4 regions of the Paenibacillus sp. GCM10027628 genome follow, and region 3 is predicted to be linked to each of the others. Evidence: riboswitches for the same ligand, from Rfam matches in the RefSeq annotation. Region 3 holds a riboswitch; each other region holds the start of a gene.
What was found. A riboswitch is a leader RNA that binds a small molecule or an ion and turns the genes downstream of it on or off. The one in region 3 is predicted to bind cobalamin.
Positions count from the first base shown of each region.

Region 1 (5,082 bases), on a different contig from region 3:
TGATAGAGTCCTACAATCAAAGACGTCGTCTGGTCGTCAAAGGATTTCGTGAAGCCGGACTCGAATGTCATGAGCCGCAAGGCGCTTTCTATGCGTTCCCAAGTATTGTCGCTACGGGCATGACATCCGAAGAATTTGCTCAGCGACTGCTATATGAAGCGAAGGTCGCGGCCGTACCTGGGGATGTGTTCGGATTAGGCGGAGAAGGTTTCTTACGCTGTTCCTATGCCTATAGTGTCTCGCAATTGAATGAAGCACTAGAACGAATCGGAAATTTTCTCAAAAAATTGTAAAAAAGAAGTAAAAATATATTTTCATTGGGCTCAAAAACTGGTATTCTGGAAGTAAGGAGGGATAAGCATGGCTTTTATGGAATATCAACTATCTACGTACCGCAAGCATTTGCATATTCGCGAAAATGATTCCGAACAGCGCTGGTTATTCAAGCATGCTAAGAAATCCAACTCCCTTACTTCCTTGGAAGAAGAAATTCATTCGCTAAGACGAATGCTGGAACAGATGGTTGTAGACGGAAGAGCAATGACCTCTGATTCTGTTGTTGAGCTTAGCACAGTACTTGATCATAAAATAAATGAATATATGAATAAAGGGAAGAAAAGTCGGTGAAAGCCGACTTTTCTCATGTCATACGGAGGGACAAAATCCAACATGAAAGCCTTGAAAGTTAAACTGTTGCTTATGACAATGATCGCGCTTATGGTTATGCTGGTCGGCTGTGGCGGTCTGAAGCCTGACGTTTCTATCTTTGTTATGGGGCCGAATGGATTTCCTTCCGAAATGGGGGCCAAGCTGGAAGCCGCACTTAAATCCAAAGTTGGAGAAACGCCGACGGTGAAGCTCGTTACTTCCCCTATTTTTTCGATGGAGAAAATGATTGTTGAGCTAGCTGCAGGAGAAAATGGAATTTTTGTCTTGCCGGAAGAACAATTTAACGCTTTAACGAAGCAGGCCGGTTTTGTATCATTAGATGATGCGATCAAACCCGAAGATTACCCGAATGGTGTTATCGCCATCGGAGAAGAAGGCAAGCCTGCAGAAAAGCATCTTTACGGAATTCCGCTGGCAGACAACAAATGGATGAAAGCGCAAGGATTTGACGGCAAAGGGCTCGTCGCGTTCATCCCGCAAAATGCCGAAAAAATTAACGAAGCGAAACAAGTGCTCAAAATCATCGCTGAAAAGTAGCAGCTTCTTACCTTGTACTATAGATGAATCTCATCTATAATCGACAAAGAGATTACTAGTTAGCCATAACATGCAGCCATAGGTGCTGGCAAGCTCATAATTAATAAATTAATGAGAGTTTAAAAAAGTCCGCTTTCAGAACCGAGAAGGTTGGACGAAATCCGGAGAAGGAGGAACGGAGCGTAGAGATTTTCTACGTGAGTACCGGACTTCCCGGTTTCGTTCAAGATTCGATGTCGAATAACCTTCGTGAAAAGCTTCGTTATCAAAGTGGACTTTTTAAACAACCGTTATAATGAGAGTTTGCAGCTTAATAGGGAAGCCGGTGTAAATCCGGCACGGTCCCGCCACTGTAATTCGGGAAATGTCCTCGACATGCCACTGTCCTGCTTTGTGCAGAATGGGAAGGCGAGGAAGATGATGCCCGTAAGTCAGGAGACCTGCCCATGGTGCCGCTCACGACATCCTTCGAGGAAAAGGATCGCGTTAAATCAGGAGGCGACTGTTTGTCGCCGCATACCGCGATTTATCGTCCCCTTTGTTCCTTAGGAATGAAGGGGATTTTTTGTTGGCGGATAGATTTAAACAAAGAGAGGGATCAACAGGATGATGACTAATAAAAGATGGAAACAAGCGCTTTTGCTAAGCACAGCGTTGGCAACAGCGGTAAGCCTTGCGGCTTGCGGAAAAAAAGAGGCACAGCCGGAGATTTCCGAACCGGCGAAGATAGGATCAGGAGGCACGAAAGCTCCTGCGGCGACATCTTCGCCTGCAGCAGCCGCCAAAAAGACGCAGTATCCGTTGAAACTTAAGGATGCGACAGGCAAAGAATTCACGTTTGAAAAAGCACCTGAACGTATCGTATCGGTCTCGCCTGCTGAAACAGAGGGGTTATTTGCACTAGGGTTGGATGATAAAATCGTGGGTGTTTCCGACTTCGACGATTATCCCGATGCGGCAAAATCCAAGCCGAAGATGGGCGGGATTACGAAGCCGAACCAAGAAGCGCTTATTGCTGCCAATGCTGGTGTGGTGTTTACGGGTGTTTCGATGAAAGCAGATACGGTGGAAAAGCTTCGTGCGATGAACCTTAATGTGTTCAAAGTGGAACCCAAGACACTGGATGATGCCATAGCGGATATCCAAACGTTTGGCCTGATCACCGATCATCAAGAACAAGCGGATAAGGTTATAGCCAAAATGAAAGCGGATCGTCAGAAGGTCGTTGATGCGGTGAAAGACGTGAAGCCTGAGCAGAAGAAAAAGGTGTACATCGAGTTCAGCCCCGGTTGGACCGTCGGCAGCGGCGAGTTTATGGATGAGCTGATCGGGCTTGCTGGAGGCGTTAATGTTGCCGGTGACACGAAAGGCTGGCAACAAATCAGCGAAGAGAAAATTATTGGGCAGAACCCAAACGTGATTCTTTATGCCCAAGGGTTTGTTGATGACAAGACGAAGAAACCATTGGATGAAATTATCCGCGGACGCAGCGGGTGGGATCAAATCGATGCTGTTAAAAACAAAAAAGTGATTGGTGTCGACCAAAACCTGCTCAGCCGCCCGGGTCCAAGAATGACCGATGGACTGCTGGAAATGGCGAAAGGCATTTATCCCGAACTGGTGAAATAAATGAAAAGAAAATTAATGCTGTGGGGAGGAGTAGGGGTCATACTCCTTCTTCTTTCTATTCTGATCAGCTTATCGCTTGGAACGGCGCGACTTCCGCTACTCCAGATCGCCGGCATTCTCGGTAAGCACCTCCCTGGGCTCAGAGGGTATGTCGATGCGAACTGGCCGCAATCTTCGGAGCAGATTATTTTGAAAGTACGACTTCCTCGCGTCTTACTGGGGGTTCTGGTAGGAGCTGCGCTCTCCGTTGCAGGAGCGGCGTTTCAAGGAGTACTACGCAACCCGCTTGCTGATCCATATACGCTGGGCGTATCATCGGGAGCTTCCGTGGGGGCCGCTTTCCTTATTTACTTTGGCCTGCAATATGCTTGGTTCGGCGGTTGGTCTATTCCCATTGTAGCGTTCGGAACCGGGCTGATCTCCTTATTGCTGGTTCTCAGACTGGCGCAGATCGATGGGAAACTGAAGATGGAGACGCTGATTTTATCCGGCGTGGTTATGCAGGCGTTCTTAGGAGCGATCGTCTCATTCATGGTGTCTATTTCCAATCAAGTTATCAATGAAATTGTATTTTGGTTAATGGGCAGTTTAGCCATGCGAGGCTGGTCCTATGCACTGACAATGTCTCCCTATTTGCTAGTCGGGTTTGCGGTGCTCATCAGCTATGCCAGACCGTTAAATTTATTAGCTCTTGGCGAGCGTCAGGCCGCTCATCTCGGCGTCCATGTGGAAAGAACGAAGCTCGTCGTGCTTATCGTAGCTACTTTTATTACGGCAGCGGCCGTGTCTGTAGCGGGAGTCATCGGCTTTGTGGGATTGATCGTACCGCATCTGGTAAGACTGCTGGTTGGTCCGGATTATCGTTTAATTTTGCCGCTTTCCGCGATCGGCGGAGGCATATATGTGCTTTGGGCCGATACGCTGGCCAGAACGCTGCTCAGTCCGACGGAAATTCCGCTTGGGGTGATCACCGCTTTCCTGGGTGCTCCATTTTTTGCTTACTTACTTCATAAGGATAAGAAAACGTTAAGAGGTTGATCAGAATGATTGAAGTTAAGCAGCTTTCCCGTAGTTTCAGAGGACAGCAGGTGCTGGAGAATATCAGCTTTGAGGTGGGACACGGGGAGTTCTTTGGGATAATTGGGCCTAACGGAAGCGGGAAGTCAACGCTGCTTCGTTTACTATCGGGTATCGATGCTGTTACTGAAGGGGAAGTTCGACTTGAGGGGCAGCTAGTCTCGTCGTACTCTCGCAAAGAGTTGGCGCGATGGTTGGCCGTCCTTCAGCAGGATGCGCTGCCGCCCGTCGGGTTTACGGTCAAAGAGGTTGTGGAGATGGGACGGTATCCGTTTCAAAACTGGCTTGGCGAAGATTCGGAAAATGCCGAATCACTGATCGCAAGCATCATCGATAAACTGGATTTGGAGCCTATGGTTAATCGAACCATCGAGCTGTTAAGCGGCGGTGAACGACAGAGAGTTGCTCTAGGCAAGGTCATGGCTCAACAGCCGCGTCTGCTAATGCTGGATGAGCCGACAACATTTCTCGATATCGGCTATCAGGTTCAGATGATGGATTACATTAAGGAGTGGCAGCGCGCGTCTCAATTGACCGTAGTCGCTGTCCTTCATGATTTAAATTTGGCAGCTCAGTATTGCAGCCGGCTGATGGTTGTTCATCAGGGCAAGCTTGCAGCGATGGGGACGCCTAAGGAAATCATTACCAGCGAGTTGATCGCAGAGGTGTACGGAACGGAACCGATTGTTTTGCAGCATCCGGTGGGTCATGCACCTCAGATTTTATTACAGCCGGGAAAATAGTCAATTGACGGGGGACAAGATCATGAGTCATTTGGAACAGATTGTTGAAAGCATTAAACCTATTCATCAAGAGTTCGCCGATCTGGCGAGTAAGCATTTGGATCAACTGACCAAACCTCCGGGAAGCTTGGGGAAATTGGAAGATATCGCACGCCAGGTTGCAGGGATTACGGGTGAAGTGATGCCGGAATTTGAGAAAAAGGCGGTCATCGTTATGGCTGGCGATCATGGCGTTTGCGAGGAGGGCGTCAGTGCATTTCCGGCAGAAGTTACACCGCAAATGGTGATGAATTTCTTGAACGGCGGTGCTGCCGTCAATGTTTTAGCAAGGCATGCCGGAGCGGACGTCGTCTGCGTGGACATCGGAGTGAACGCGGATCTGGAGCATCCGGCTCTCGTTGCCCGCAAGGTGAGGAAAGGCACACGC
Region 1 is NZ_JBHTHA010000037.1:81,753-86,834, forward strand. Features, by position in the region: gene ACFQZT_RS25190 (aminotransferase class I/II-fold pyridoxal phosphate-dependent enzyme) at 1-293, shown strand, start outside; gene ACFQZT_RS25195 (aspartyl-phosphate phosphatase Spo0E family protein) at 361-627, shown strand; gene ACFQZT_RS25200 (hypothetical protein) at 670-1,206, shown strand; cobalamin riboswitch at 1,487-1,668, shown strand; gene ACFQZT_RS25205 (ABC transporter substrate-binding protein) at 1,816-2,835, shown strand; gene ACFQZT_RS25210 (FecCD family ABC transporter permease) at 2,836-3,873, shown strand; gene ACFQZT_RS25215 (ABC transporter ATP-binding protein) at 3,879-4,655, shown strand; gene cobT (nicotinate-nucleotide--dimethylbenzimidazole phosphoribosyltransferase) at 4,678-5,082, shown strand, end outside.
Region 1: another riboswitch for cobalamin. It lies ahead of ACFQZT_RS25205 (ABC transporter substrate-binding protein); the one in region 3 lies ahead of ACFQZT_RS18630 (HoxN/HupN/NixA family nickel/cobalt transporter).

Region 2 (5,082 bases), on a different contig from region 3:
CCTCATTTGCATGGAGCTCCTTAAGCATTGTGCATACCGTTTCGTATGCTTCGTCCTGCTCCTTCGCACTCAGCTCGCCATACACCTCTTGGGCCAATACGCCAACGTACAAGCCGTGAATGCTCTCGTCCCGCAAAATCAAGTCAATGATTTCGCCGCTGCTCGTCATTTTACCTTGTCCGGCCAAATAAAGCGGGTAGTAGAAGCCGCTATAGAACAAATAGCTTTCAAGCAGTACGGATGCCGCCATGGCGAGATACAACTCTTTGCGCGTAACGATATTGTCGTAGTAGCGGGAGATCGTGTTCGCCTTAAACTGCAAATATGGATTGCGTTCAACCCATAGGAAAATCTCATTGATTTCCTCCGTCGACGACAGCGTCGTGAAGATGCTGCTATACGACTTCGCATGGATTTGCTCCATCATCCCCATGAAACTGAGCACTGCTTTGCGCTGCAATCCGTCCACATGCTCCAAAATCTTCGGCATGCCGACGCCGCCTTGCATCGTATCGAGCAGCGTCAGCCCGCCTAGCACTTTCATATAGAGATCGCGTTCCGCGCCGTTCAGCGTCATCCAGGACATTTTATCGTCGGAAAGCGGGATTTCCTCATCCGTCCAGAACTGCATAATGTTTTGATTCCAAAACGTAATTGTAAAATCGTCGTCAGGCCGGTTCCAGTTGACGGCTCTTTTCGTCGCGCCCGCGCTTTCGATCGTGCTTGTGCTCATCTATGTTTGGTCTCCTTCCGAATTACACCGCGCAGCTGACGCACTCCTCGACGGAGAGTTGATTGGTTCGCGTGTAGTAGAGCGATTTAAGTCCCTTGTGTGCCGCATATAGGTAGTACCTTGCCAGCTGTCTTGTCGTTACGTCACTATTGACGTGCAGAATCGTTGAGATACCTTGATCCACGTGTGCTTGAATTTCTGCAATGAGATCGAGGATCTTGAACTGATCCATTTGGTACGCCGATTTATAGTAAAAGAAATTGTCACGCTGCATGAAAGGCATCGGGTAGTACGTAGTTGAGTTCGCATACGTCCGTGTTTCGATCGGCTCAACAATCGGCATAACGCTGGAAGTAGAGTTTTGAATGTAAGAAATACTCTGTGTAGGCGCAATCGCAAGACGGTACGCATGATACAAGCCGTGCTTTTGAACCTCTTCCTTCAGAGCAAGCCAGTCGCTTTGCGTTGGGATATGCATGCCTTCGAACAGCTCTTTCACCTTATCCGTAACCGGCTGATAATTCGTATTCAAATACTTATCGAAATACGCACCATTCGCATACTCCGAAAGCTCAAAGCCATCGAACGTCTGGCCCTTCGCTTTGGCAATTTCTTTGCTTTGTTCGATCGAATAATAGTTCATCGCCATGAAGAACGTGCGGGCAAAATCTTTGGCCTCATCGCTTTCATAAGCGATCTTATTTTTGGACAGATAACCATGCAAATTCATCACGCCTAGACCGACGGAATGCAGCTCACGGTTCGCTTTTGCCACGCCTGGCGCATTCGCTACAGTCGTCATGTCACTCACCGCTGTTAAGGCAATCATGCCCTCGTGCACCGTTTCGCGAAGCTTCTTGCGGTCCATTACATTCGCAATGTTCATCGATGCAAGGTTGCAGCTGATGTCACGGAGAATAAGATCCTCCTGACCGTAATCGTTGATTTCCGAAGTCTCCTGCAGCTGGAAAATCTCCGTGCACAGGTTGGACATTTTAATCGTTCCGATCTCTTTAAGCGCATGATCCTTGTTCGCATTCGATCGGTTCATCATATATGGATAGCCGGATTCCAGCTGAGTTGTCGCAATTTTGACCAGCATGTCGCGCGCGCTCATGACGACCTTTTTCTTCACACGCGGATTAGCCAGCAGTTCTTCATACATTTCATCTAAATCCATGTCGTCCATGTGCTTGCCGTAAGCTTGATACACCGTATATGGCGCAAAAACATGCAGCGGTTTGTTCTCTTCCGCCAACTTATAGAATTTATTAGGTACGATGAGACCGATCGACAGTGTCTTCAGGCGAGACTTCTCGTCGGCGTTGATCTTTTTGCTGTCCAGGAACTCCATAACGTCCCAGCCGAAAATGTTGTAGTACGCTGCTCCAGAGCCTTTACGCTGGCCCATTTGGTCCGCATAGGAGAAAGCATCCTCCATCAGCTTGAGCACCGGCATAATCCCTTTAGCCGCATGTTCGACGCCTTTGATCGTTTCTCCGCGACCGCGAAGCTTAGATAAATTGACCGCTACCCCGCCACCGATTTTGGAGAGCTGCATGCAAGTCGCAAGCACATAGTTGATCGAGTTAAGTGAATCGTCCATCTCCAGCAGGAAACAGGAAACCATTTCGCCTCGGCGGCTTTTGCCTGCGTTCAAGAACGTCGGCGTCGCCGGCTGAAGGCGTTGTTCCATCATAGATATAGCTAATGCACGTGCAGTATGTACATCACCGCGTCCCAAATACAACGCAACGATTGCAACCCGATCCGGGTAATGTTCCAGATACACCGACTTATCGTCGCTGCGCAGCGCATAGTCCGTATAAAATTTGGATGCCGCCATGTAAGAAGCAAATTCGAACGAAGACTCGTGCGCAACTCGATAGATCTCTTCAACTTCCGACTCTGTGTAGTTCTTATATACGTCCTCATAGTAGTTATGATCGATCATATAACGAACTTTGGAAGAGGTATCGGGAAAAGTGAGACTATTGCGATGAACTTCCTCCATAAATACTTGAACGGCTTCCTTATCTTTCTCCAGTTGGAAAAAACCGTCCGCTCCGCGTTGCATTAATAGGTTATTAAGCTCAATGTGCCGCAATTGCATTTACCCCCTGTACAAAGCGTTCTACGTCATTTTTGGTTCCGGATAGTTCGAATTTCGTTAACACTGGTACATCATATAAAGCTGAAATGGTATCCGCGCTCTTGGCGAAACCGTCTCCCCAGTTGCGATTGCCGCTGGCTGCTACACCGATCAAATTGGGGTGATTTTCTTCTAAGAAGGAAGCAACCTTCGGTGGAATTTGACCAAAACCGGTTGTATATGTCACAAGCACAAAAGGCTCGTCCATCTTCATCGCTTCCTCGATTTGAACCGCCGGCATTTGCAGTTTGGCGATAAATCTGCGAACATTTCCCGTCTTTGAATCGTAAGCAATCAGCATAGGGACTCGTCTCCTTTTACAACTCTATCTAAACGTTCATTCGTTGTGAAACTCTTATGTAAACATCTGTGACATACGCAAATAAAAATGACGCACTCGGACGGATAAGGGCCGAATACGCCACAGAAAGACATGCGAAAATAAACGCTTGTCGCGCAAGTGGGAATCAGACACCTTCCTATCTGCCGTAGGGGTGTGTCACAAGAAAAGGCAGGTCTCCTGGCTCGGATTTTTAGCTATATGCTCGCCTTCGCCGTCTATCATTTCGACAAAACCAGCGATTATTCGAACAAAAGCTTTTCCTTACAGTGGCGGGACCGCGCCGGCTTTGCACCGTACTTTCCCTATTAGGTCACCACGTTCCTTTGAAACGTGACAACACCTTTTCATAACGATATGTAGTTGATAGATTCAAATTTATATCAAGATATAGTGTTTGTCAATGAGGAAAAAGGTCTATTCCCACACCAAAAATACCAAAACCCAGCAAGGTCGCGGGCTGAAAGCACTTCACAAATTCGAAATTTTTTTTGGCTGAAAATTCGCTTTTGTCGAATGTTGCAAATGTACAGAACGGCAATAAGACATCGAGCAAAATCATGCTTGAAGTGCTGATTTTACACTTATACAAGCAAGAAAACAACCCAATTCTGATTCCAATTGCATCCAATTGTCCAAGTAAAAGTTCATGTCAGATTTTGCTTCATGGCAAAGTGTAAAGCACATGGTCTTCATGGGTGGTTTAAGGAAATCTTGAATAAAGATCAGGGATTGAGACCTGGGGAGAAAAACTGAGGGATTGCAGAACAGAGAGTAGGTGCAGTGCTGTGCTGTGGCTGAGTGCAGTGCGGAGGCTGGGACTAGAATAGACACTGAGAGCAGTTGATAGAGAACAGAAAGTGAGCAGCACACTGAGAGCAGTTGATAGAGTGCAGTAGTTAGTTTGCAGTATACAGAGAACAGTAGATAGAGGGCAGTAAATAGAGGGCAGTAAATAGAGGGCAGTAGTTAGGGGGCAGTAGTTAGGGGGCAGCTGTTAGGGGGCAGCTGTTAGGGGGCAGCTGTTAGGGGGCAGCTGTTAGGGGGCAGCAGTTAAGGGGCAGCAGTTAAGGGGCAGCAGTTAGGGGCAGCTGTTAGGGGGCAGCTGTTAGGGGGCAGCTGTTAGGGGGCAGCTGTTAGGGGGCAGCGAGTATATAGAGAACAAGGGTCGTTATTAGAGCACTGGTTTGACGCTATAATTTTGAAAGCGCAATAAAATAGGGCTCCAACGAACAAAAGTCTGTAATTAGAGCACCTTGTTCGTAATTTATGGTAAGTTGTTCTCTAATCGATCCAAAGCTGGAAATCCTCATACTTTTAGCGTCATTAGAGTCTTTATTTACGAACGAGGGTCGTTATTGAAGAAGTCAGTGTTCAGGGATTCATAAATGTTCGGTTCATATTGAGTTACCTAATTGATAATAAAAGCTATCCACGACCACCAGGTGGAGTCATGAATAGCTTAGGTTAAGAAGTTGATCCGATTATCCGTTGCGTTTTTGGAAATCGATCATGAAATCAGCAAGTGCTTTACAAGAAGCGTAAGGAACTGCGTTGTAGGTGGAAGCTCTCAAGCCGCCAACACTGCGGTGCCCTTTCAAACCAACGAAGCCGTTTTGCTCAGTTTCCTTGATAAATTTCTTCTCCAGCTCTTCATCAGCCAGACGGAATGTGATGTTCATGGTCGAACGGCTGCCTTTATCGACAGGGCCACGGTAGAAGCCACCGCTTTGGTCGATCGCGTTATAGATCAGGCTAGTTTTCTCGCGGTTATTTTTCTCCACAGCGGTAAGTCCGCCTTGCTCTTGAATCCATTTCAGCACCAGGTTCACCATATAAATGGAATACACAGGTGGC
Region 2 is NZ_JBHTHA010000001.1:263,638-268,719, forward strand. Features, by position in the region: gene nrdF (class 1b ribonucleoside-diphosphate reductase subunit beta) at 1-733, opposite strand, end outside; gene nrdE (class 1b ribonucleoside-diphosphate reductase subunit alpha) at 756-2,840, opposite strand; gene nrdI (class Ib ribonucleoside-diphosphate reductase assembly flavoprotein NrdI) at 2,827-3,186, opposite strand; cobalamin riboswitch at 3,379-3,587, opposite strand; gene serC (3-phosphoserine/phosphohydroxythreonine transaminase) at 4,710-5,082, opposite strand, start outside.
Region 2: another riboswitch for cobalamin. It lies ahead of nrdI (class Ib ribonucleoside-diphosphate reductase assembly flavoprotein NrdI); the one in region 3 lies ahead of ACFQZT_RS18630 (HoxN/HupN/NixA family nickel/cobalt transporter).

Region 3 (5,082 bases):
CCGCTGAGATCGCCGGGGCTCAGCCACAGTGACCAAAGGCACAGGGTCAGCAGTGCAAGCGCCAGTACCGCCGGTACGAACACAGAAGCGATCCGATCCACGACACGCGCGATTTCTGCTTTAGAACCTTGCGCTTCTTCCATGAGGTAGATCATTTTAGCCAAAGCCGTATCCTGGCCTATGGCCGTCACGCGCATGACCAACGTGCCGTCGATATTCCGCGAACCCCCGATGAGGCGCTCATACTGCCGTTTGTCTGCAGGGGCGGATTCGCCGGTAACGAATGACTCGTCCACAGCCGACCTGCCTTCGAGCACTTGTCCATCCAGCGGTACGGTCTCGCCGGGGAGAATGAGCAAATGGTCTCCGACGTTGACCTGCCTGACTGGAATCTCCGATTTGATTCCGCCTTGAATCAGCGTCACTTGCTCCGGTCTCAGTTGTTCCAACTGCCGGATGGACCGCAGCGTTCGCTTCTTCGCCGAAGCTTCCAGCCATTTTCCAAGCAATACGACGGTGATAATCATCGCGCTTGTCTCAAAATAGACTGCATGCGGATTCGCTTGGCCTTCTCTTAGCATGTGTATGGTCATGTAATGACTGTACAAATAAGCACATGTCGTGCTTAGTGCGACCAGCACATCCATTGTTGCGCTTTTGTTTTTCAACGCTTTATAAGCATTGAAGTAAAAGGGCGCTCCGATAACAAACTGCACAGGAGTAGCCAGAACCCACTGAAACCATGGCTGCAGGAACAGCTCAGGTATCCAAATGCCTGAAGTGAATGTATAATGGCGAACCATCGCCCAAAGCAGCGGTATTGTTAGAATTGAGGCAATCGTCAGCCGAACTCCGACACCGGCTATCTCTTGCCCACGCTTATCGCCTTCTTCCAGCTTCTTGGCCTTGTAGCCGAGCTGTTCAATCCGCTCGATAATTCGGCCGTCCGTGACCCGTTCCGGTTCGATCGTTAATGCGGCCCGCCCCATCGTCAAATTGACCGCAATCTCACGAACGCCGTCGAGTTTGCCGACCACTTTTTCAATTCTGGCCGAGCACGCTGCACAGGTCATTCCTTCGATCTCAAGCCTGACTTGCTGAAGCTCCGTTTCTTCCTTCAATTCGTCCCAACCTCCCCTCCCATAATGCTCGCTTACTTGCAACTATATGGGGGACGGGACAAGAAAATGCTTGTTTTAATCTAAACGGTCACAGCTATTTCAAAGAGTAGTTGATAATTACAACGGAGCAATTATACTTTATGGAGATATTGTTCATTTAAGTGGATAAATAAACTAACTTAATGGGGTATAAGGAATGGTTACTGCACTTAAACAACAAGCAAGAAAATTAAAGTCAAATTTAATTGTTTTATATCTTTCTTACAAGGACCCGCGTGTTCCCTGGTTTGCCAAAGTGTTTACAATATGTGTAGTTGCATACGCCTTTAGCCCCATTGATTTAATACCGGACTTCATTCCTATTCTCGGTTATCTGGATGACCTCATCATCGTTCCTTTAGGCATATACCTTGCTTTAAAATTAATTCCACCACTTGTTCTTGAAGAATGTAGAGTAAAAGCCGAGGAAAGAATGAAGGAGAAAAAGCCGGTTAACTGGATCACCGGTTCAATTTTTATTGTAATATGGGTCCTGGTTGCACTATGGATCGCACTGTATTTTTATAAAAGATTCATATAGATATAGACTGCAGGCAGGATTTATGATTGAAATGGAGAATTCCTTTTAGAACAACTTCATAAGATAACAATCAGGTGTCTTTGTGAAAACAAAGAGTAACAGGGAATTGGGTGAAAATCCCAAGCGGTCCCGCCGCTGTAACCGAGGAGTTACCTTCTAAATTTGCCACTCAAACTAATTTGGGGAAGGCTGAAGGGAATGTTGATTCGGGAGCCAGAAGACCTACCTAATTGTTACACCCAGTTTACCTTCGGAGAAAAGGAGTGGTGTGCAATGAAAACGATGGTGTTTTTTATAAATCGTTTTATTCAATCGTGCGCATAGCCCTGCCTCATGTTGAGAGGTAGGGCTTTTTTGACTTGAGTATCATTTTATTTCGAGGAGGACCAATTTTAATGACAATCGCTTCACTTATATTACTTGTATTTGTTCTTGGGTTACGCCACGGATTGGACGCTGACCATTTGGCTTGTATTGACGGTTTAACCAGATTCAATTGGCGAAAAGGCAGCCCTACTGCCCGGTGGGTCGGGACCCTGTTTTCATTCGGACACGGTTTAGTTGTGGCAGGCGTCGCGATAACACTTGGAATGTTCGTTGAAAACTTCAGCTTCCCTGAGTATTTCGATACCCTTGTTACATGGGTCTCGGTGGCTTCATTATTCTTAATTGGCACTTTAAATGTCATTAATCTGATTCGAACAAAATCTAATGACAGCGATTTTGAAGTTGCGGGGATCAAGGGTAAATTTATTCCACGTGCCGCCAGAGAAACGACGAATCCCTTTGTAATCATTCTTATCGGCGGAGCGTTCGCATTAGCTGCCGATACAGTCAGTCAAACCTCAGTTTGGGCGATAGCCGCAGGCAATTCCGGGAGTTACATGCCGATTATTTTAGGTATTACTTTCATGGCCGGGATGATGCTCACAGATACCATTGATTCCTTTGTCGCTTATCGCATGCTTAGTCAATCGAGCCGTATCGGACAATCCGCTTCGAGAGTAATGGGTTGGATCATTGTTTTTCTTGCTTATGGCGTTTCGATCTATGAGGCCTTTTTGTTCTTCTTCCCTTGGGCAGAGTTGGATTTTGAGATCGTAGGCGTAATCATATTCGCATTTATGTTAGGTTGCTATTATTTAATTAAAACGAGAAACAAAGTTGGACTCTGAACTTTAGTGAATCCACCCCTTTTGGGGTGGGTTCACATCAAGGAACTTTTACAACAAAAGGTACGATAAAGGTCTTGTCGTTTTCTTTAAACTGTCCCCAGATCTTATATACACCACTTTTGGGGAAACTGGTCATAAATTTCGCTTCCGGCCCTTTATCGGTTTCATTGATTGGATGCACATGCAAGTATTCATTCGTATCTTCACTAATAATGACAACATGCCCTATAGCACCCAGGTATGGCTGTAAATCTGTAATGGGCTGTTTAGATTTAGTATCAACGAAATGAAAGTTCAAATTAACATCCTTTCCCGCCATTAAATGATCGTAGGAAAGCGTAACTTCCTTATCCCCAACGGTTTTCATCAAATCTTTATCCGGTTTAATAGAATCCGCTAAAGCCTCATTACCTTCTACGGATACCCAATTCGATTGGGTGGTTGCGACGCTTCCAGACGGAACATAATCCGCAAATAGTTTGTATTCTCCACCCGAAGGAAACTTAGTAGAAATTTCAAATATCCCATTCCCCTTGTATTCAGGGTGTATATGTTCAAAATAAGACAGCTTCTTATTCACAATAATTAGGTGCATTTGTTTCTCATGATTAATATCAAACTTATTAATAGGATGCCCCGTCTCATCTTGTATTCGAATTGTGATCCGTGTGTCAGTATTGGCTTTAGCTTTTTCAGGGTTGATCGTCCATTCAGCACTTGTTTTACTCTGTCCTGATTTTGAGACCGTATCTCCATGTCCCATCTCCTGTTCGTTATGATTCATTCCACTGTGTCCGGTTTGTTTGGAACAAGCCGTTACAAAAACAATCAAAAAGATAAACACTAAACCTATATATCGTTTCATGGTTCCTCCCGGATACTTATAATTTTACTCGCTGCAAACGCAGCGCGTTTAGGACTACAGAGACTGAACTTAGCGCCATTGCAGCTCCGGCAACCCAGGGAGCCAGCAGTCCAATGGCTGCGATCGGAATGCCGAGCGTGTTGTAACCGAGCGCCCAGAACAGGTTTTGCTTAATGTTCATCATCGTTTTGTGGCTCATGTATATCGCATCCGCTATGCTTGTAAGTTCCCCCCGCATCAGCGTCACATCCGCCGCTTCCATCGCAATATCTGTGCCTGTTCCAATCGCAATGCCGACGTCTGCTGTCGCGAGAGCAGGCGCATCGTTGATGCCGTCTCCGACCATCGCTACGATTTTCCCTTGTCCTTGCAGTTTCTTCACTTCCTCGGCTTTGCCTTCCGGCAACACTTCCGCAAGGATATGATCAATGCCAACTTGCTGCGCGATAGCCTGCGCCGTCCGTGTATTATCACCGGTCATCATAATGACTTCGATGCCCATTTGTTTCAAACGAGCGATCGCCTCTTTCGATGTGTCTTTGATCGTATCCGCTACAGCGACAATACCGGCGTATTGGTTATCGATCGCCACAAGCATCGCAGTTTTGCCTTCGGCTTCAAACTTCTCCATTACTGAACCCGCTTTTCCAAAATCGATGGCTTCACGCTGCAAAAGTTTACGGGTGCCTACCAACACCTCTTTGCCTTCTACGATGGCCCGAATGCCGTAGCCGGGGATGGCTTCAAACTTTTCGGTTGCAGTCAGCGTTATGCCTTTGGCCACAATTCCGGCGACAATCGCTTCAGCCAGCGGATGCTCCGATTGTTTTTCGGCAGAGCCGATCAGACGCAGCGCTGCAGCTTCATCCATATTTTCAATGCTAACGTCCGTCAGTTCCGGTTTGCCCTTCGTAATCGTTCCTGTTTTATCGAATACGATCGTTTGTACTTTTTGCATCGACTCAAGATGTTCCCCGCCCTTAAAAAGAATGCCAAATTCCGCGGCACGTCCGGATCCGGCCATAATCGACGTCGGTGTTGCAAGTCCCAGAGCACATGGGCAAGCAATGACAAGGACGGCTATAGCTTTTTCAAGTGCAGCTGCAAATTCTCCGGGAGCAACCCAGATCAACCAAATGAGAAATGTCAATACTGCAATCCCTACAACGATCGGGACAAAAATCCCCGAAATGACATCAGCGACACGCTGAATTGGCGCTTTAGAGCCTTGGGCTTCTTCTACGACTTTAATAATTTGGGAAAGAGCCGTTTCTTTACCGACGCGAGTCGCTTTAATTTGTAAGCTGCCGTTTTTATTCACAGTTGCGCCAATCACTGCAT
Region 3 is NZ_JBHTHA010000026.1:17,265-22,346, forward strand. Features, by position in the region: gene ACFQZT_RS18620 (heavy metal translocating P-type ATPase) at 1-1,121, opposite strand, end outside; gene ACFQZT_RS18625 (YkvA family protein) at 1,318-1,701, shown strand; cobalamin riboswitch at 1,757-1,945, shown strand; gene ACFQZT_RS18630 (HoxN/HupN/NixA family nickel/cobalt transporter) at 2,097-2,876, shown strand; gene ACFQZT_RS18635 (hypothetical protein) at 2,914-3,741, opposite strand; gene ACFQZT_RS18640 (heavy metal translocating P-type ATPase) at 3,758-5,082, opposite strand, start outside.

Region 4 (5,082 bases), on a different contig from region 3:
GGGCGGGATTTACGTTAGCCTTTCATGACTGGTCGGATCCGGTCGAACGAGCGATTCAGGCTGCAGAAAGACATGGAGCAGCTATTTCTACACCCCAGATAGGGGAAGCTGTAAGTATTGGAGCTGACGAGTTCCCGCGGTCCGCTTGGTGGCGACACGTTTAATCGAAGGGATTGATCAGATGGCATTTCACGTTAGTTCGAGGGATCCACAAGGAAATAAGACTTCCAAACGATTTTTTGATCGTTATTCAGCGGAACAAGAAGCGAGAAGATTAAGAGAAGAAGGCCACGCTGATGTTCTTGTAGACCTAGGCGAAATTAAGAATTGGATAAGCATGTTTTTGATAGTTGTTGGCTGCGTCGTCATCCTTGTTGGACTGATTCTAAGTTTATCTTTAGATCATAGCAGTTTAGTGCTAGCAGGGTTTTACATTCTATCTTCAATCTTCGCTGGCGCTTTATTGATTGGTTTGTCGGAAGTCGTCTCTTTATTGGATCAAATCAACAAGAAGCAGAAAAAGTAAAGAACTGGATACTCAATCCAGTCCGTGGTATTATGGATAAGGTCGGTAATAGAAGCGATCAGGAGAGGTAAAGATAACAAAATGACAGAACAAAAGAGTGAACGCAGATTTCATTTCCTGGGTGTGCTGCTAGGCGTATCCATTGATAATTTGGGAACGTTCGTATCGACGGCATTAATCGGCAGCGCTTATTTTGCTGCTAATCCAGTGAATGAGAAGGATTTGAGCCAGATTTATTCGAACGTTGGTTTATTAATGGTGCTTCTGGTGGTCGGCTTATTTTGGACGTTCCTTGGTGGCTATGTGGCAGCTAAGGTAGCGAAGCGGGCAGAAGTTTTCAATGCTTCCATCATCGGGGTCATTGCGGCTGCGATTGGGTTTGATTCTATGCTGACCAGTCACGATATCCCGCTTTGGTATGAACTCATCGGTTTTATTGTGATCATACCTATTTCTTTGCTAGGCGGATATTTGGCCATGAAAAAGAAAGGTGCTTCAACCAAAAAATCATAAACAAAAAAGAGACTCGGATATTGCCCCGAGTCTCTTCCTATATGCAAAGAAAACTAACTTGTTGTGGTTGGAATGTGGGAAAGCATGGCGGTTTTGACCTTGTTGATCGTATCTTGGAGGTCCATATTTTCAAAAACATGTTCGCATTGTTTCCGGTAAGAAACTTCTTCGATGTAATGATTCATATAATGATCGATGACATCCATTGGTGTACTGCGCGCGAGAAGCCGCTCCATGATGGTCTGTTTGTTGGCGTAGATGAAGAGACGGATAGCGCGATCGCCAAATTCATACTTAAACTTGTTCGCGGCATACCGATTCACGATCACATAAATGAGACCTTTCTCCCGCAGTGCAGCTTCGATGTCCGCCTTTTTTGTCCCGTAAAAGTTGCCGTCAATTTCGGCCGTTTGGAAAAATTCCCCTGCGATATCCGCGTCAATAAATGCTTTACGAGAGATAAAGTTGTAATCTCTTCCTTCCATTTCTTTGGGTCGTGGAGTTCTGGTTGTATACGAAACAACAGATGAAAAACCAAGCTCGCCTGCTATTTGCCGTGCAATGGTTTTGCGCCCTGAACCGCTTGTGCCTGTAAACACGAAGATCAATCCATCAGCTGCCTGTCTGCTCATACGAAATCCTCCTCCATGATTAAATTGAAAGCGTTATCTCACTACTATTATAGTACGAATATTCAGGAAATTAAAGGATGGGTTTCTGCTTGTTCTGAGATTCGCATACAGGTGAATGAGCAGCCGCAAATACGTTATAATAGCGATAGGTCATGACTGGATAGAAAGGAAAAGACGATGCCCAAATATGCAAATTTAAGTACGGAAGCAACGGAATTACTGCGACAAAAGACTGGAAGCACGCAGGTTGAATGTTATACGTATATTGATCCTGAACGCACGGAAGACAGCTTTTTTGTTGTAAAGACGACAAACAAAGTCATCCATGTCAGTTTTGCCGAAATCACCTATGATCAAAGCAATTTCTCCAGCTTAATCGAAGGGCTCTACCGAGCTATCTACGAATAATAGCGTGGACAAGATTTTCGATAGATGATAGGATGAGGTTAATTGCATAAGTATGGAATTAGGTGCTCTATGTCAATGCTGCATAGAGTTAAAAGGGAAGACCGGTGAAAAACCGGCACGGACCCGCCACTGTAAAGATTGCCGTTATTACGGCATCTTCTTGCATGAAGCCACTGGGCTAAACCCGGGAAGGCGCGAGAAGAACATCCAAGTCAGGAGACCTGCCTAGTTCAACAACACATTTGCCCTACGAGGAATTAGGGAGTGTTAGAGAGCGGATACTCCAGTGTGCTTCGACATGATGTACCACCAAGCGTTTCTAACATGACCCATGTTAGGAACGCTTTTTTTGTTGCTCTGAAATGAAGTGGAAAGGGTGAGTGGTTTTTGTTGGGTAAATTGCTTATTATTGGCTTTGGTCCTGGGAGTTTTGAACATATCTCGAAGCGCGCTCGTGAGGCGATACAAGAAAGTGAAATTATCATCGGATACAACACGTATGTGGATCTTATAGCCGGATTGCTAAGCGATCAACAAATTGTGCGGACAGGTATGACAGAAGAAGTAAGCCGTGCCCAAGAAGCTGTGCGGCAAGCGAATCAAGGGAAGAAAGTCGCTGTAATCTCCAGTGGGGATGCAGGCGTGTACGGAATGGCCGGGCTGGTCTATGAGGTATTGATGGAACAAGGATGGACGCAAAAGGATGGCGTAGAAGTAGAAGTCATTCCGGGAATTTCAGCCGTGCATTCTGCCGGATCTCTTCTTGGTGCGCCCATTATGCATGATTCATGTACGATCAGCCTAAGCGATCATCTGACGCCATGGGAACTCATTGCAAAGCGGGTAGAGGCGGCGGCAATGGCGGATTTTGTGATTGCGCTGTATAATCCGCGAAGCGGAAGAAGGACGAGGCAAATTGTTGAGACACAGCGTATCCTGCTGCAGTATCGCTCGCCGCAAACGCCAGTCGGGATCGTAAAAAGCGCATATCGCGACCGACAGCATGTCGTTGTTACAACACTTGCGGACATGCTGAATCATGACATTGGTATGCTGACGACGATTATTATAGGAAATTCGGCCACTAAGCTTTATGACGGTTTAATGATTACACCTCGAGGGTATCAACGGAAATATACGCTTGCTGCAGATACTCAGCCGCTAAAACCACATCAGAGATTGCAAGCGGAAGCAGAGCCATGGGCTTTGGAGCAGATGGAGACTTTGCAAACGAGTGGAAATTCATTGGCTATTGATGAGGACTGGGAAGAGTGGGAAGAAGAGACGGGAATGAGTGATACCGAGTCGGTTTCGGCAGCCGGTCAACCATCTCCTGCTAATTCCTTGCAGTTGGCCATGGAAGCCTTGCAGTTGGTGAGCAAAGGGAGCCATCAAACAGCGCCTGTGTTCGGTCGTCCTTTTACGGCGACTGAATCTATTTTTGAGTTTGCGGTAAGCCCCGGAATCGCGAACAAAAAACTGACAGCTCTTCAATTAGTTGCCCTAGGTGAAATCATAGGAGATCGTGGGGACATTGAATATACGCCGCATCATCAGCTTATTGTTCGAGTGAAAACGGATCAACCTGAACGAATGACAGCTGAGTTAAAGAGGCAAGGTCTATTATTATCCCCAATCGGCGATGTGGCCCAGATTAAAGCTTGCGATTTTTGCAACCTGGAAAAGGGAGAGTCCATCCCTTATGCGGAAGCGATTCATCAAAGAATCGGCAATATGACAGTACCCAAAGAGCTGAAAATTGGCTTTAACGGCTGCGGTATGGCTTGTTATGGGGCAGTACAGCAGGATATCGGCATCGTTTATCGCAAAGAGAAATTCGATCTGTTCCTGGGAGGTAAGACGGTCGGACGGAGTGCGCATCCTGCTCAGCCTGTAGCAGAGGGCATTGAACCGGAGGAGCTCGTCGATATGGTTATCAGAATCGTGGAACGTTACAAAACGGAAGGACATCCGAACGAGCGGTTCCATAAGTTTTTTAAACGGGTGAAAGAAATCGAAGGGTTCAAGCATCAGGAAATGGTAGGATTCGTGATCGAAAACGCCGCTTGTGGCGATTAGGGGGATGCGTAAAGTGAATGCAGTTTTATTTGTGGGTCATGGGAGCAGAGAGCATGAAGGTAATGAAGAAGTACGGCAGTTTGTTAAAGAAATTGCGGATAAAATGCACGGACATATCGTGGAAACCTGCTTTTTGGAGTTTGTAGAGCCTACGATCATGCAAGGGATCGATCGCTGTGTAGAGCTTGGCGCTTCTCATGTTGTTGTAATTCCGATTATTTTATTTGCGGCCGGTCATGCCAAAATTCATATCCCGTCTGCGATTGACGATGCGAAAAAGAAATATCCATTTATTAAATTTACATACGGAAGGCCGATTGGCGTTCACGATCAAATTCTTGATATTTTGACCTCGAGATTAAAAGACACAGGAGTTCAACTGAACGGAGATCTTGGAGAGACGGCACTGCTTGTAGTCGGACGCGGAAGCAGCGATCCGGATGCTAATAGCGATTTGTTTAAAATCTCCCGCTTGCTTTGGGAACGGCTTCAAGTGGAATGGGTGGAAACGGCATTTATCGGTGTCACGGCACCACTTATGGATGCGGGAATTGAGAGATGTCTCAGACTTGGTGCCAAAAGGGTTATTATTTTACCTTATTTTCTGTTCACAGGCGTCTTAATTCAGAGAATGGAGCAAATGGTACAAGGTTATCGGGAGCAATATGGTGAACATGAGTTCCAAATGGCACCTTATTTCGGCTTCCATCCGTTGCTTCAAGAAATATTAATCGGTCGCGCTGAGGAGGCGCTTCAGGATGAAGTGAAGATGAATTGCGACATGTGCCAGTATCGCTTGGAAGCGATGAAGCATATTGATCATCATCATCATCATGATCATGAGGATCACCATCACGGGCATCATCATCACAATCACGACCATGACCATGACCATGACCATGACCATGACCATGACCATGACCA
Region 4 is NZ_JBHTHA010000011.1:206,938-212,019, reverse strand. Features, by position in the region: gene ACFQZT_RS12655 (MBL fold metallo-hydrolase) at 1-164, shown strand, start outside; gene ACFQZT_RS12650 (hypothetical protein) at 182-526, shown strand; gene ACFQZT_RS12645 (hypothetical protein) at 608-1,039, shown strand; gene ACFQZT_RS12640 (guanylate kinase) at 1,093-1,671, opposite strand; gene ACFQZT_RS12635 (hypothetical protein) at 1,849-2,079, shown strand; cobalamin riboswitch at 2,123-2,322, shown strand; gene cobJ (precorrin-3B C(17)-methyltransferase) at 2,467-4,158, shown strand; gene ACFQZT_RS12625 (sirohydrochlorin chelatase) at 4,172-5,082, shown strand, end outside.
Region 4: another riboswitch for cobalamin. It lies ahead of cobJ (precorrin-3B C(17)-methyltransferase); the one in region 3 lies ahead of ACFQZT_RS18630 (HoxN/HupN/NixA family nickel/cobalt transporter).